Regions from separate parts of the Mesorhizobium sp. M7A.F.Ca.ET.027.02.1.1 genome, predicted to be linked through region 1. Evidence: predicted binding sites of a transcription regulator. Region 1 holds the regulator's gene; the other holds the start of a gene.
What was found. The regulator LexA, encoded in region 1, represses DNA repair genes until DNA is damaged. The targets are predictions, from matches to a motif close to TGTTCNNNNTGTGTTCNG.
Positions count from the first base shown of each region.

Region 2: the regulator LexA is predicted to act here: its motif matches at 2,299-2,316, upstream of uvrA (excinuclease ABC subunit UvrA).

Region 1 covers NZ_RZOL01000165.1:340-10,807, forward strand. Annotated here, with positions in the region: partial or broken gene trpD (anthranilate phosphoribosyltransferase) at 1-372, shown strand, start outside; gene trpC (indole-3-glycerol phosphate synthase TrpC) at 383-1,195, shown strand; gene moaC (cyclic pyranopterin monophosphate synthase MoaC) at 1,198-1,680, shown strand; gene glp (gephyrin-like molybdotransferase Glp) at 1,680-2,885, shown strand; gene EN749_RS18745 (alpha/beta hydrolase) at 2,935-3,765, opposite strand; gene EN749_RS18750 (AMP-binding protein) at 4,076-5,701, shown strand; gene kynA (tryptophan 2,3-dioxygenase) at 5,698-6,534, shown strand; gene kynU (kynureninase) at 6,606-7,853, shown strand; gene lexA (transcriptional repressor LexA) at 8,263-9,003, shown strand; gene EN749_RS18770 (ComEC/Rec2 family competence protein) at 8,997-10,468, opposite strand, start outside.
Region 2 covers NZ_RZOL01000018.1:25,602-29,966, reverse strand. Annotated here, with positions in the region: gene uvrA (excinuclease ABC subunit UvrA) at 1-2,149, opposite strand, end outside; gene EN749_RS04095 (hypothetical protein) at 2,859-3,155, opposite strand; gene EN749_RS04090 (ATP-dependent Clp protease proteolytic subunit) at 3,248-3,853, opposite strand; gene EN749_RS04085 (SRPBCC domain-containing protein) at 3,878-4,365, opposite strand, start outside.

The sequences.
Region 1 (10,468 bases):
GAGCATGTCTGGGTCGCCCATGGCGACGGCTATGACGAGATCACCACCACCGGCGAGACGCAGGTTGCCGAACTGATCGGCGGCGAGATCCGCAGCTTCACCCTGACCCCTGAAGCGGTTGGGTTGCCGCGCCACAGCAAGGACGAATTGCGTGGCGGCGATGCGGACTACAACGCCAAGGCCTTGCGCGATATGCTGGGCGGCGCCGCCGGCGCCTATCGCGACACCGTGCTGATGAACGCCGGTGCCGGACTGGTTGTGGCCGGCAAGGCGACGACGCTTGGCGACGGCATCGCGGCGGCGGCGCAAGCCATCGATAGCGGCCGTGCCCTGCAAGTGCTCGACAGGCTGGTCGAGATTTCGAACGGATAACGGATAGAGCGTGTCTGACATTCTTCGCAAGATCGAGGCCTACAAGCGCGACGAGATCGCGGCAGCAAAGGCACGCGTGCCGTTGGCCGAAATCAAGGCCCGGGCAAAAGACGCCGACGCACCGCGCGGCTTTCTTGCCGCACTGGAAGCGAAGCGCAAATCCGGCGCCTTCGCGCTAATCGCCGAGATCAAGAAGGCGAGCCCTTCCAAGGGTCTGATCCGTGCCGATTTCGATCCACCGGCGCTGGCGCAGGCCTATGCCAAGGGTGGTGCTGCCTGTCTTTCGGTGCTGACCGATGCACCGTCCTTCCAGGGTGCGCCCGAATTTCTCACCTGGGCGCGAGCCGCCGTCGCGCTGCCGGCGCTGCGCAAGGATTTCCTGTTCGATCCGTATCAGGTCTACGAAGCCCGCGCCTGGGGCGCGGATGCCATCCTGATCATCATGGCCAGTGTCGACGACGTCCTGGCCAGCGAGCTCGAGGCGACGGCCTTCGAACTCGGCATGGATGCACTGGTCGAAGTGCACGACGAGACCGAGACGCAGCGCGCGCTAAAACTGTCGTCGCGGCTGATCGGCATCAACAACCGCAATCTGCGCACATTCGAGACCAGCCTCGACACTTCCATGCGGCTGGCGACGATGGTTCCGGCCGACCGCTTGCTGGTCAGCGAGAGCGGTATTTTCTCGCATGACGACTGCCTCAGGCTGCAAAAGAGCGACATCGGCACTTTTCTTGTCGGCGAGAGCCTGATGCGGCAACAGGACGTCACCGCGGCGACGCGCCTGCTTCTGACAGGCAAGGCTTTGGCCGAGGCCATCTGACGATGGTATCGGGCCTTACCCATCTCGGCGCGCAGGGCGAGGCCAACATGGTCGACGTCGGCGACAAGGACGAAACAACGCGCACGGCGATCGCCGAAGGCTTTGTCGCGATGCAGCCCGAGACGCTGAAGATGATCCTCGCCGGCAACGCCAAGAAGGGCGATGTGCTCGGCACCGCGCGCATCGCCGGCATCATGGCGGCGAAGAAGACGCATGAACTGATCCCGCTCTGCCACCCGCTGCTTTTGACCAAGGTTTCCGTCGACATCGAGCCCGACCATGCTTTGCCCGGCCTGAAGGTCACCGCACTGGCGCGCGTCACCGGCAAGACGGGTGTCGAGATGGAAGCGCTGACCGCCGCTTCGGTCGCCTGCCTGACCATCTACGACATGGCCAAAGCAGTAGACCGCGCCATGGTCATCACCGGCATCCGCCTGGTCGAAAAGACCGGTGGCAAGTCGGGTGACTACAAGGCGAGCGCCTGATGGCGCTGGTTCCTATCGCGGAGGCGCTTGAACGCCTGCTTGATGGCGCGGCGCCTCTAGCCGGCGAAAGCGTTCCCCTGTTCGAGGCTGTGGATCGTGTTCTGGCGGAACCGGTCGTGGCACTTCGCACCCAGCCGCCTTTCAATGCTTCCGCCATGGACGGCTATGCAGCGCGCGCCGCCGACGTCACGTCGGTCCCATCCAGGCTGTCGGTGATCGGCATGGCGCCGGCTGGGCGTGGCTTCGACGGCACGGTCGGCCAGACGCAGGCCGTGCGCATCTTCACCGGCGCGCCGCTGCCCGAAGGCGCCGACACCATCGTCATCCAGGAGAATGTCCGCGATCTCGGCGGCGGCGAAATCGAAGTGACCGAGCCAACGGCGCAATGGCGCAATATCCGCCGCATCGGGCTCGATTTTTCAACAGGCGACATGCTGCTGGAAAAAGGCCGCTTGCTCGACCCGGCGGCACTGTCGCTGGCAGCATCGGCCAACCATCCTCGGGTCAGCGTGGTGAAACGGCCGCTGGTCGCCATTATCGCCACCGGCGACGAATTGCTGCCGCCGGGCAGCGATCTCGGCCCGGACCAGATCATTTCATCGAATGCCTATGGCGTCGCCGCCACCGCACACTCGGTCGGCGCCCGCGCGCTCGATCTCGGCATTGCCGCCGATCGCAAGGATGCTATCGCCGAACTGGTGCAAAAAGCGGTCGCGGCCGGTGCGGATGTCATTGTGACGCTTGGTGGCGCCTCGGTCGGCGATCACGACCTGATCCACGACGTGCTGACCGGCGAAGGCATGACGCTCGGCTTCTGGAAGATCGCCATGCGTCCTGGCAAGCCGCTGATGTTCGGCCGCCTCGGCGATATCAGGTGCATCGGCCTGCCCGGCAATCCGGTGGCAAGCCTGGTCTGCTCGCAATTGTTCCTGAAGCCGCTGCTGGCGCGGCTCGGCGGCCGCAATCATCGCCAGGACATTCGTCCGGCGCGGTTGGGTGCCGCCATGCCGGCCAATGATCTGCGCCAGGACTACGTCCGAGCCGTGGTCAGGGAAGATGACGGCGTGCTGGTGGCGACGCCGTTCGGTATCCAGGATTCCTCGATGCTGAGAATGCTGGCCGACGCCAACGGGCTGATCGTGCGGGCGCCGTTTGCCCCCGCAGCAGCTGCTGGCGAGGCCTGCAGCGTACTGATGCTGCGCTGAAGCAGAACAAGACAAACCATTAATAAAAAAATGGAAAATGATCTCGGTGCTAGCCCGATATCAAGGCGCGGCTCAGTGGGTGGGCCGGATCGGCAAGGCCGTCGACAATGCTGAAATGATGCCGGTCGGGCTCGACCACGGTGCTGGTTGCAGCACCGAGGCCCGTCCAGATGTTGGCAAGCAAGGCGTTCTGACGCAGGAACTCGGCGCGCTCGCCACCACCGGCCCAACAGGTGATGCGGACACCATCCATGGGCCGCAACAGTGCCGGGCTTTCCGCCAACGCCTCGGCCTCGTCGATGGCCAGAATCGCGTTCATCTCGGTGCGCATGATCGGACGCAGATCGTGGACACCCGAAATCGAAACGACATGGCGCACGCGCCGCGCCACATCGTCCGCCAGAGGCGTGGTTGTCGTCACCATCCGGCTGGCAAGATGGCCGCCGGCCGAATGTCCGGTCAGCATCAGCGGCCCGTCGACCATTGCCGCCGCCTTGCCGATCGCCACGCCGATCTCCTGGACGATGCCGGCGATGCGTAAGTCCGGGCACAGCGTGTAGGACGGCATCGCCACGGCAAAGCCGCTGCTGACCGCACCATTGGCGAGATGCGACCAGAAACTCTTGTCGAACGCCTTCCAGTAACCGCCATGGATGAACACCACCAACCCTTTGGGCGTGGCGCTGGGGAGGAAGAGATCGAGCCGATTGCGTCGCCCATCGCCATAGGTGATGTCGAGCCGTGCCCGGCCCTGCGCCGAGAGTGCGTCACGAAACGCTTGCGCAGGCTCCACCCACGCGGCCGGCCATCGGTCGCTGCCGGCGATATTCGCACCGTTGGCATAGGCATCATCCCAATCGACGATGTGACGTTCGAACATCTGCGCCCTTCCCCAAAAACGGCATCGCTGTTCCGCTAGCAATGGCCACCGCCACGCCATGCGTCAATGCTCTAGGGCAAAAACATTTTAGGCTTGAAACAAATTTCGACTGGTGCGATCCTGCCCGCACGAACAGCCGACAATGGGAGGTCTGCTGTGCTGCCCGAAGCCTGCAAATGGTCACCCCGTTCGGGTGGCGTCGAGCAAGGCGCGACTTGCGGCACGAAGCCTCCTCAAAAAAAGCAGGACCTTCAGATCACTGGTCAGGCGCCTCGCGCACTGGCCGTCCAGCAGACAGGAGAGCGGCGACATGCTTGGGCCTTCAGCGCATATCGACACGTTCACGCGCGATCACCTGCCGCCGCCGGAGCAATGGCCTGAAATCCTGCTCGACGGCTTCGACTATCCCGAACGCCTCAACGCCGGTGTCGAACTGACCGACAGGCTGGTCGAGAAAGGCCTGGGCGACCACACCGCGCTGATCGGCAATGGCCGCCGCCGCACCTACAAGGAACTGTCCGACTGGACGAACAGGCTGGCCCACGCGCTGGTCGAGAATTATGGGGTCGAGCCGGGCAACCGGGTGCTGATCCGTTCGGCCAACAACCCCGCAATGGTCGCCTGCTGGCTGGCCGCCACCAAGGTTGGCGCCGTGGTCGTCAACACCATGCCGATGCTGCGCGCCGGCGAACTCGCCAAGATCGTCGACAAAGCGGAAATCACCGTCGCGCTCTGCGACACCAGGCTGATGGACGAGATGACCGCCTGCGCCAAGGACAGCGCATTCCTCAAGCAGGTCATCGGTTTCGACGGCACCGCCAACCATGATGCTGAACTCGATCGTGCCGCTCTCGACAAGCCGGTGACGTTCACCGCAGTCGACACCGGCCGCGACGATGTTGCCCTGCTCGGCTTCACCTCGGGCACAACAGGCGTTCCGAAGGCGACGATGCATTTTCACCGCGACCTGCTGATCATCGCCGACGCCTACGCCCGCGAAATCCTGGAGGTGACGCCGGACGACATCTTCGTCGGCTCGCCGCCGCTGGCCTTCACCTTCGGCCTTGGCGGACTCGCCATCTTCCCGCTGCGCTTCGGTGCGGCGGCGACGCTGCTGGAGCAGGCGACGCCACCCAACATGATCCACATCATCGAGACCTACAAAGCGACGATCTCTTTCACCGCGCCGACTGCCTACCGCGCCATGCTGAAGGCCATGGATGAAGGAGCGGACCTGTCATCGCTGCGCGTCGCCGTTTCGGCCGGCGAAACCTTGCCTGCTCCCGTTTTCGAAGAGTGGACACAAAAGACCGGAAAGCCGATCCTCGACGGCATCGGAGCCACCGAGATGCTGCACATCTTCATCTCCAACCGTTTTGACGACATGAAGCCCGCGTCGACCGGAAAGCCGGTGGGCGGCTACGAGGCGCGCGTCGTCGATGACGAGATGCGCGAGGTGCCACGCGGCGCGACCGGCAGGCTTGCGGTGCGCGGACCGACCGGCTGCCGCTACATGGCCGATGACAGGCAGAAGGAATACGTGCGCGACGGCTGGAACCTCACCGGCGATACCTTCACGCAGGACGAGGAAGGCTTCTTCCATTTCGCCGCACGCTCCGACGACATGATCGTCAGCGCCGGCTACAACATCGCCGGTCCCGAGGTCGAGGCGGCGCTGCTGGCGCACCCGGACGTCGCCGAATGCGCTGTCATTGGCGCCGAGGACGCCGAGCGCGGCCAGATCGTCGAGGCGCATGTCGTGCTGGTGCAGGGCGTCGCGCCCGACGCCCTCACCACCAAGCGCCTGCAGGACCATGTCAAGGCAATGATCGCGCCCTATAAATATCCGCGATCGGTAAAATTCATCGCCGCCCTGCCCAAGACCCAGACCGGCAAGATCCAGCGCTTCCGGCTGCGCACGGAGAAAATCGATTGAGCGAGCCATACGATCCGGCGTCCGAAGGCGCCCAGATGTCGTTCAAGGAGCGCATGTCCTACAGCGACTACCTGCACCTGGAGAAAGTGCTGGAGGCCCAAACGCCGCTGTCATCGGCGCATGACGAGATGCTGTTCATCATCCAGCATCAGACCTCCGAACTCTGGATGAAGCTCGCTCTGCACGAGATCGGCGCCGCGATCCGTTCCATCCGCGCCGACCGGCTCGAGCCGAGCTTCAAGATGCTGTCGCGCGTTGCGCGGATCTTCGAGCAGCTGAACAATGCCTGGGATGTGCTGCGGACGATGACGCCGAGCGAATACACCGAGTTCCGCGACGCGCTCGGCCAGTCCTCGGGTTTCCAGTCCTGGCAGTATCGCGCCATCGAGTTCATGGCCGGCAACCGCAACCTGGCCATGCTCGGGCCGCACAAGCACCGGCCCGACCTGAGCGGAAAGCTGGAAGCGATCCTGACCGAACCATCGCTCTACGACGAAGCGCTGCTGCTGCTTGCGCGCAACGGATTCGACATCGGTGCCGATGCCAAGCGCACGGGCTGGCGTGAGACGCGAACCGAGAATGAAGAGGTGCTGGTCGCCTGGCAAACCATTTACCGCGATCCGCAGCGCTACTGGATGTTCTACGAACTGGCAGAGAAGCTGGTCGACTTCGAGGATTATTTCCGCCGCTGGCGCTTCAACCACGTCACCACGGTTGAGCGCATTATCGGTCTGAAACGCGGCACCGGCGGCACGTCGGGTGCTTCGTATCTGAAGAAGATGCTCGAGGTGGTGCTGTTCCCGGAACTGTGGACGGTCCGCACCCGGCTCTGACATCGTCGAAATGAAAACAGCGACGCGCGGCGGCGGAACACCCTTCGCGAACAACCGGGGACTGACTGACCATGAGTGGATTTCCTGATCTCGCCGCAGTCGAAGCGATGGATGCCACAGATCCGCTGCGGGCCATGCGCGACCGTTTCATTCTGCCGGAGGGGGTGATCTATCTCGACGGCAATTCACTGGGGGCAGCGTCTCATGCCGTTTTCGGCGAGCTGCAGCAGGCGGCAACCCAGGAATGGGCCCAGGACCTCATCCGAGCCTGGAATACGGCCGGATGGTTCGAGATGCCGATCGAACTCGGCGATCAACTCGGACGCCTGATTGGAGCCGCGGCCGGCCAGACCGTCGTCTGCGACACGACGTCGACCAACATCTACAAGGTGCTGCATGCGGCGCTGGAGATGCGGCCGGGCCGGTCGGTCATCGTCGCCGAGGGTGACAGTTTCCCCACCGACCTGTACATCGCCGAAGGGGTGGCCTCGACACGGGACGGCGTCCTGCTGCGCCTCGCGGGCGTCGACGCGCCCACCATCGAAGAGCTGATCGACGAAAACGTCGCGGTGGTGCTGGTCAACCACGTCAACTACAAATCGGGTGAACTGCGCGACATGGCGGCGCTGACGCGCAAGGCTCATGCGGCCGGAGCGCTGATCGTCTGGGATCTATGCCACACCGCCGGCGCCCTGCCCGTCGAGCTCGATCAGGCAAATGCCGATTTCGCCATCGGCTGCACTTACAAGTACCTCAACGGCGGTCCGGGCGCACCGGCCTTCATCTATGCCGCGCAGCGCCATCACGGCGATATCAGCCAGCCGCTCAGCGGCTGGTGGGGCCATGCGCGGCCCTTTGCCTTCGAACGGGGGTATGTTGCCGGCACCGGTATCCGCCGCTTTCTGTGCGGCACCCAGCCGGTCCTGTCGATGCGGGCGCTCAAAGGCGCGCTTGTCATCTGGAACGACGTCGACATGGCGGCATTGCGAAAAAAGAGCGTCGCGCTGACGGAACTGTTCATCCAGCTCGTCGAAGCAAAGTGCGGCGCCTATGGCCTCACGCTGGAGACCACCCGCGACGCGACCAGGCGCGGCAGCCAGGTGTCGTTCCTTCACGATCACGGCTATCAAATCATGCGGGCGCTGATCGAGCGCGGCGTCATCGGTGATTTTCGCGCGCCATCGACCATCCGTTTCGGCTTCACGCCGCTCTATGTCGGCTACAAGGATGTGTGGCTGGCGGTTGAGGTGCTGGCGGATATTCTGCGCACGGGCGCATGGAAGGACCAGCGTTTCGCCGTCAAGGAAGCCGTTACCTGACGCAACGATCTCCGCGATTTGCCGTCGCCGCCCTCACTGCCCGGCGGATGACGGAGGGCTGAATTCCAGCCACAAATGCCAACAGACGTTGGCGTTTTGGCTCCGTTTCGTTCACGGCAAACGAACGTCCCGAAGATTGATAGCGTCCCTTGTGGAGGTCGATCGGCAGATGATGCCAAGCCTTGGGTCGAGGATGAGCCACAGGTCATTAACCATAATGATTTCAATGTGAGCAGGCGCATTGCCGTGGTTGGCGCCTGTCGATCGCGACCCGCTGGCAAGCCCAAATAATTTCAGCAGCCTTAACAAATTCATTAAACTTTAAACGGTTGCAGAACACAACTGGAACAGATAGTGTTTGTTCTGGGTTTGTTTTTCGATTCTGGTTTCAGGTAATCTGGGGGCCGCCATGCTGACACGCAAGCAACATGAACTGCTGATGTTCATCCATGAACGCCTGAAGGAGAGCGGCATTCCGCCATCCTTCGACGAGATGAAGGAGGCGCTCGACCTTGCCTCCAAATCCGGGATTCATCGGCTGATCACCGCACTTGAGGAGCGCGGCTTTATTCGCCGGTTGCCCAACCGGGCACGCGCGCTGGAAGTGCTGCGATTGCCGGACTCGATCGCGCCCGGCCTCAACGCGGCAAAGAAGTTTTCGCCAAGCGTCATCCAGGGCAGTCTCGGTCAGGGTGGTGCCCTTGGCCGGCAGATCAAGCCGGCGCCTTCGCGGATGCCCTCGCCCGGCAATGATGACGATGCGGTCTCCGCCGTGTCGATCCCGGTCATGGGCCGTATCGCCGCCGGTGTGCCGATCGATGCCATCCAGCATCAGACGCATTCGATCTCGGTGCCGCCGGACATGATCATGGGCGGTGCCCACTATGCGCTGGAGGTCAAGGGCGACTCGATGATCGAGGCCGGTATCTTCGACGGCGACACCGTCATCATCCGCAATGCCGACACGGCGAACCCCGGCGAGATCATCGTGGCGCTGGTCGATGAAGAGGAAGCGACGCTGAAGCGGTTCCGCCGCAAGGGCGCTTCGATTGCTCTCGAAGCCGCCAATCCAGCCTATGAAACCCGTATTTTCGGGCCGGACAGGGTCAAGGTGCAAGGCAAGCTCGTTGGCCTGATCCGCCGCTACTGAGGCGGCTGCGTTTCAGCCACTGGCTTCTCGGGTCTCTTGAAGGGTGGCAGCCCCCTCGCCTCGCGCGAGAATTTGCGTTGCGCATGCCAGGGCCGGTATGGGCTGTCCACGGCGAAGCTGATCGTCGCCGGCGTGGTCGCCGATTGGCGATCGAAGAAGATCGCGGCACTGCCTTTGCGAGCCAGTTGCCGCTTGGTGATGACGAGAACCAGCGGGTTGTGACAGGCGTCATACGCGGTGGCGTCATTGATGACGATCAGCTCGGCGAAACCGCAGGCTTTCCAGGTGTCCTTGCGGTCCTCGACATAGGCAATGATCGCACCGGACGTGTGCCTGGCCACGCAGACGCCTGAGGTGCAATAGAACGGCGATCCCGGCGGTAGCTCAACGGCATCCGCGACGTCGAATTGCCCGTCGCCCTTGTCGAACACCTCCGGCACGACGATGGTTTCGGATATTAGTGCGCGTTTCCAGTTGTCGACGGTGAATTCGTTCGGCCGAGCGCGGCTGACGGCGAGTTCGCCACCGCCGATCGGCAAGGCAACCAGTCGGGCGTCCTCCGAGATCAGCACATCCGGCGTGCGCGTATCCGAGACGGTCAGCAAGCCTGCCAGCGCGCATGGCAGAGCAGCGAGCCGCAGCCAAGTTGTCGCCATTGTCGCGATGACCAGGGCAATTGTCACCAGCAGGACAGATTGCTGCGAAATCAGCCCAACCGCATCGACAGGCGAACGTTCGGAGATCCAACCCGATATGGCGATCATCACCGTCAGACCCTTGCCCATCAGGTAGAGGGCCGGCCAATCCAATCCGAAAGGCATCAGCAGCGCGCTTGCGACAGCCAGGAACATGACGACGGTGACGATCGGCATAACCGCCAGATTGGCGAACAGGCTGAGCGGCGACACACGCTGAAAATGCCAGATGGCAAACAGCGTCGTGGCGCTGCCGGCGATGATGGAGGTCATGGCAAGGCCGGTTGCCGCGAGCACGAACTTTCGCGTCAGGAAACCGGGCATGGATCGCTTTGGGGGCGGCGGTCTTGCTTTTCCCGCGCGGTGAACGGCCCAGCCGGCATAGGCGCCGACCAGAGCCGCGGTCGCGGCGAACGACATCTGAAAACTCGGGCCGACCACCTCATGCGGCGACACCACGATGACGGCGATCGCCGAGATCGCCAGATTGCGCATGGTGAGTGCTGCTCGATCGAACAGCACGGCAATCAGCATCACCGCCAGCATGATGAAGCTGCGCTCGGCGGCAACGACGACTCCAGAGATGATGAGATAGGCCGCGATCGAGAACAGTGCGGCGACGGCGGCATACTTCTTGACCGGGCGACGCGCGGAAAAGTCGGGAAACAACGCGAAGGCGCCGCGCAGCAAGCCCATGATGGTGCCTGCGACCAGCGCCATGTGCAGTCCCGAAATCGAGATGATGTGGTAGATGCCGGTACGTCGCATCG
Region 2 (4,365 bases), on a different contig from region 1:
TCCTGCCAATGGGCGACTGGTCGATGTCGATGACCTTGTCGAGGAATTCGAGGCCCTCGATGCGGTCGTGGTCGGCCGGGTGCTCGCGCGAGCCCATGATGCGGCGCGAGGCAGCCTTGAACAGGGTTTCGATCAGGAAGGTCGACTTGCCGCCGCCCGACACGCCGGTGACGGCGGTGAAGGTGCCGAGCGGGATTTCGGCGGTGACGTTCTTCAGATTGTTGCCGCGCGCGCCGACGATCTTCAGGCGGCGGTTCTTCTTCGCTTCACGCCGCACGCCGGGCGTCGCCACTTCGAGCGCGCCGGACAGATATTTGCCGGTGATCGAATTGGGATTGGCCATTACCTGCTGCGGCGTGCCCTGGGCGATGATCTCGCCGCCATGGATGCCGGCGGCCGGACCCATGTCGACGACATAGTCGGCATGCAGGATGGCGTCCTCGTCATGCTCGACGACGATCACCGTGTTGCCGATATCGCGCAGGTGCTTCAGCGTATCGAGGAGGCGGGCATTGTCGCGCTGATGCAGGCCGATCGACGGTTCGTCCAGCACATAGAGCACGCCGGTGAGACCGGAGCCGATCTGCGATGCCAGCCGGATGCGCTGGCTCTCGCCGCCCGACAGCGTGCCGGAATTGCGCGACAGCGTCAGATAGTCGAGCCCGACATCGTTGAGGAAGCGCAGCCGCTCGCGGATTTCCTTCAAGACGCGCACCGCGATCTCGTTCTGCTTGTCGTTGAGCGACGCCGGCAGGTCAGTGAACCACTGGTCGGCCTTGCGAATGGAAAGCTCGGTGACTTCGCCGATGTGCCTGCCGGCGATTTTCACCGCCAGCGACTCGGGCTTCAGCCGATAACCCTTGCAGGCCGGGCAGGGCGTGGCCGACATGAAGCGCTCGATCTCTTCACGCATCCAGGCGGATTCGGTCTCTTTCCAGCGCCGCTCGAGATTGGGAATGACGCCTTCAAAGGTCTTGGTGGTCTTGTAGGAGCGCAGGCCGTCATCATACTGGAAGGTGATTTCGCGCTCACCCGTGCCGTGCAGGATAGCTTCCTTGGCCTCTTCGGACAAATCCTTGAACTTGTCGCCAAGCTTGAAGCCATAGGCCTTGCCCAGCGCTTCCAGCGTTTGAGCGTAATAGGGGGAAGTCGATTTCGCCCACGGGCTGACGGCGCCGTCCCGCAGCGAGATGTTCTCGTCCGGAACGATCAGATTGCCGTCGATGGCACGCTGGCTGCCGAGACCGTCGCAGGTCGGGCAGGCGCCGAACGGGTTGTTGAACGAGAACAGCCGCGGTTCGATTTCCGGAATGGTGAAGCCGGAGACCGGGCAAGCGAACTTTTCCGAGAACAGGATGCGCTCATGCGTCTCGTTCTTCGACTTGTTGACCGAATCCTCGCCGGTCTGGCTGGCATCGAGCGGCTTGTCGGCGAATTCGGCGACCGCCAGCCCATCGGCCAGCTTCAGCGCCGTTTCGATGGAATCGGCGAGCCGCGTCGCCAGATCGCCGCGCACGACGATGCGGTCGACGACGACGTCGAGGTCATGCTTGTACTTCTTGTCCAGCGCCGGCACGTCGGCGATCTCATAGAAGACGCCGTCGACCTTGACGCGTTGAAAGCCCTTCTTCTGCAGCTCCAAGAGTTCCTTGCGGTACTCGCCTTTGCGGCCGCGCACCATCGGCGCCAGGATGAACAGGCGCGTGCCTTCCTCGATCGCCAGCACGCGGTCGACCATCTGCGAAACCGTCTGGCTCTCGATCGGCAGGCCGGTGGCTGGCGAATAGGGGATGCCGACGCGCGCAAAAAGCAGCCGCATATAGTCGTAGATCTCGGTGACGGTGCCGACCGTTGAACGCGGGTTCTTCGAGGTGGTCTTCTGCTCGATGGAAATGGCGGGCGACAGGCCGTCGATCTGGTCGACGTCAGGCTTCTGCATCATCTCAAGGAATTGCCGCGCGTAGGCCGACAGGCTTTCGACGTAGCGGCGCTGGCCCTCGGCATAGATCGTGTCGAAGGCAAGCGATGACTTGCCGGATCCCGACAGGCCGGTCATGACAATCAGGCTGTCACGCGGCAAGTCGAGATCGACATTCTTCAGATTGTGTTCGCGCGCCCCGCGAATGGAAAGATATTTATGGTCGGCCATAGCCGGTCGCCGCCTCAGAATCTGGAATTTCCTGGAATGGCGGGTTTTCCCGGCCATCCCCTATGTAGGTAGTTTTGCCGCCACGTCGAGATACGCCACAATTCCCGACGAGAGCGTTTAAGCGTCTTTCGCGTGAACGGGCAAGCGGAAAGAACAAAGGCCGAACACGCTCCTGACAAAGCTGTGCAAAAACTGACTTGCACGTAACCTCCCGGCGATCACATTTTTCGGTAACCGGCTATTGATGGTTGACGCCACCAGCTGACGGGAGCAGTCTCCAGCAGTCAACGAAGACGGCCGTCTTTCGATGGCCTCGCCGCCCAAAGGCGGCCTGCGAGACGCCGCAGGCATTTGCGATTTGTGCTTCGAATTGACAACAATCGCAACGGACAGAGGAGCGGAGCTATGACGCCACCGGATCGTCCCCTAGGGTTCCAGTTGTCACTGGAGCCTAGGCAGGCATAAGTGCCAGGGTTCAGCGTTTTCGCCAGCCGGCAAACCGTGACCTGCCGTCTCTCGTAAAAATCAGAGACTGCTAGTCGGATCGTCGGCTGAATGCCGCGGTGCATCCGAAATCAAACGCCGGCAGTACACTCCCGGCAAAATTGGATTTGAGATCCAAAAAGGCCCCGTCCGTTTGCCCAAGGCACGGCGGGGCCGTTTTTATTTGGGACTGTCTTGTGGGCGACAGGCGCAGCGCGACGCGCTGTCAGTGGCGCGGCGGCCCGATCGAGCCGGCGCCGACATCGACAGTGATGCTGCCGGAAATCCTGACATCGGTATCGCCGATCTTGAATGTACCGTTCTCGCCGGCTGGCAGCGCATCGTCCGGCTCGGGAGCCGGCTTGGCGATGCGGTAGTCGCCGGTTACGCCGGGAAGGGCGCTTTTTTGCGTCGACGACGAACTGTCGTCGGCAAGTGCCGCGCCGCTGATGAGGGCCGCAATGGCGAGCGCTGCAACGGCGATGACGCGGTGCAATGATCTGGACTGATGAGTGTCGGTCATCCCAGGACTATAGTGGCGCGCCGCCGATGGAACCAGACCGGCATCGTCAAATCTTCGACAACCTGCCGGACGGTCTCCGATCCGGCCCTGGCTTACGCCGCTTTCTTTCGCGTGTCGAAAACGTGGTCGACGATGCCCCAGGCCTGGGCCTCGCGGGCGGTCATGAAGTGGTCGCGGTCGAGCGTGCGTTCCACCTCTTCATAGCTGCGGCCGCAATGCTGCGCGTAAAGTTCGGCCATGTGCCGTTTCGTCCGGCCGATGCGCTCTGCATGGCGCTGGATGTCGGATGCCTGGCCCTGGAACCCACCCAGCGGCTGATGCAGCAGGATAGTGGCATTCGGCAGGGAAATCCGGCGCCCCGGTGTGCCTGCCATCAGCAGGAACGAGCCCATCGAGGCGGCAAAGCCCATGCATACGGTGGACACCGGGCAGCTGATATATTGCATCGTATCGTAGATGGCGAAGCCGCTGGTCACCACGCCGCCCGGCGAGTTGATGTAGAGCGAGATCTCCTTGTCGGGATTGTCCGATTCCAGCGACAAAAGCTGCGCGCAGACCAGCGCCGAGATGTCGTCGTTGATCTCGCCGTTGATGAAGATGATGCGCTCGCGCAGCAGCCGCGAAAAGATGTCGAAGGCACGTTCGCCGCGGCTCGATTGCTCGATGACCATCGGCACCAGACTGGCAACACCGCTCATTGTCTCTCTCCGTCCGTTTTGTTTTCAGGCCGCGCGAAGCAGGAGGCGAGGCGTGTTTGCGGCGATTGGCTTAGATGACCTGTTCGCACCGAGCGAAACCCGGCAGCCGGCGCCTGCCATGGCGACGGCAGGCATGGTCTTGCGGGCTAAGCCGTCATGGACGATGCGCAGATGCGTGCCGCCGGAAACGGTTCGGGCAAGTGTGAAGGTGACGGTACTGTCGAGCGGCCCCTGCCTGGCGGCGTCGCCCGGCTGCTCCCGCCAGGAATAGCGCAGCACCTTCCCGGGTTCGGCGTCGAGGATTTCGCATTCGATCGGCGTGTCCGGTCCGGCGAAGGCAAAACGGTTGCCGATCTCGGGGCTGATGTCGTTCGGCATCATCCAGGCGGCCAGCAATTCCGGTATGGTCAGGGCCCGCCAGACCTTTTCCGGCGGCTCGGCAAGCTCGTACTCGAACTCAAGCGCATCCGCGGCGTCGCCTTGGCCGTCGTTGGCCGCTAATCCCGCCTTCT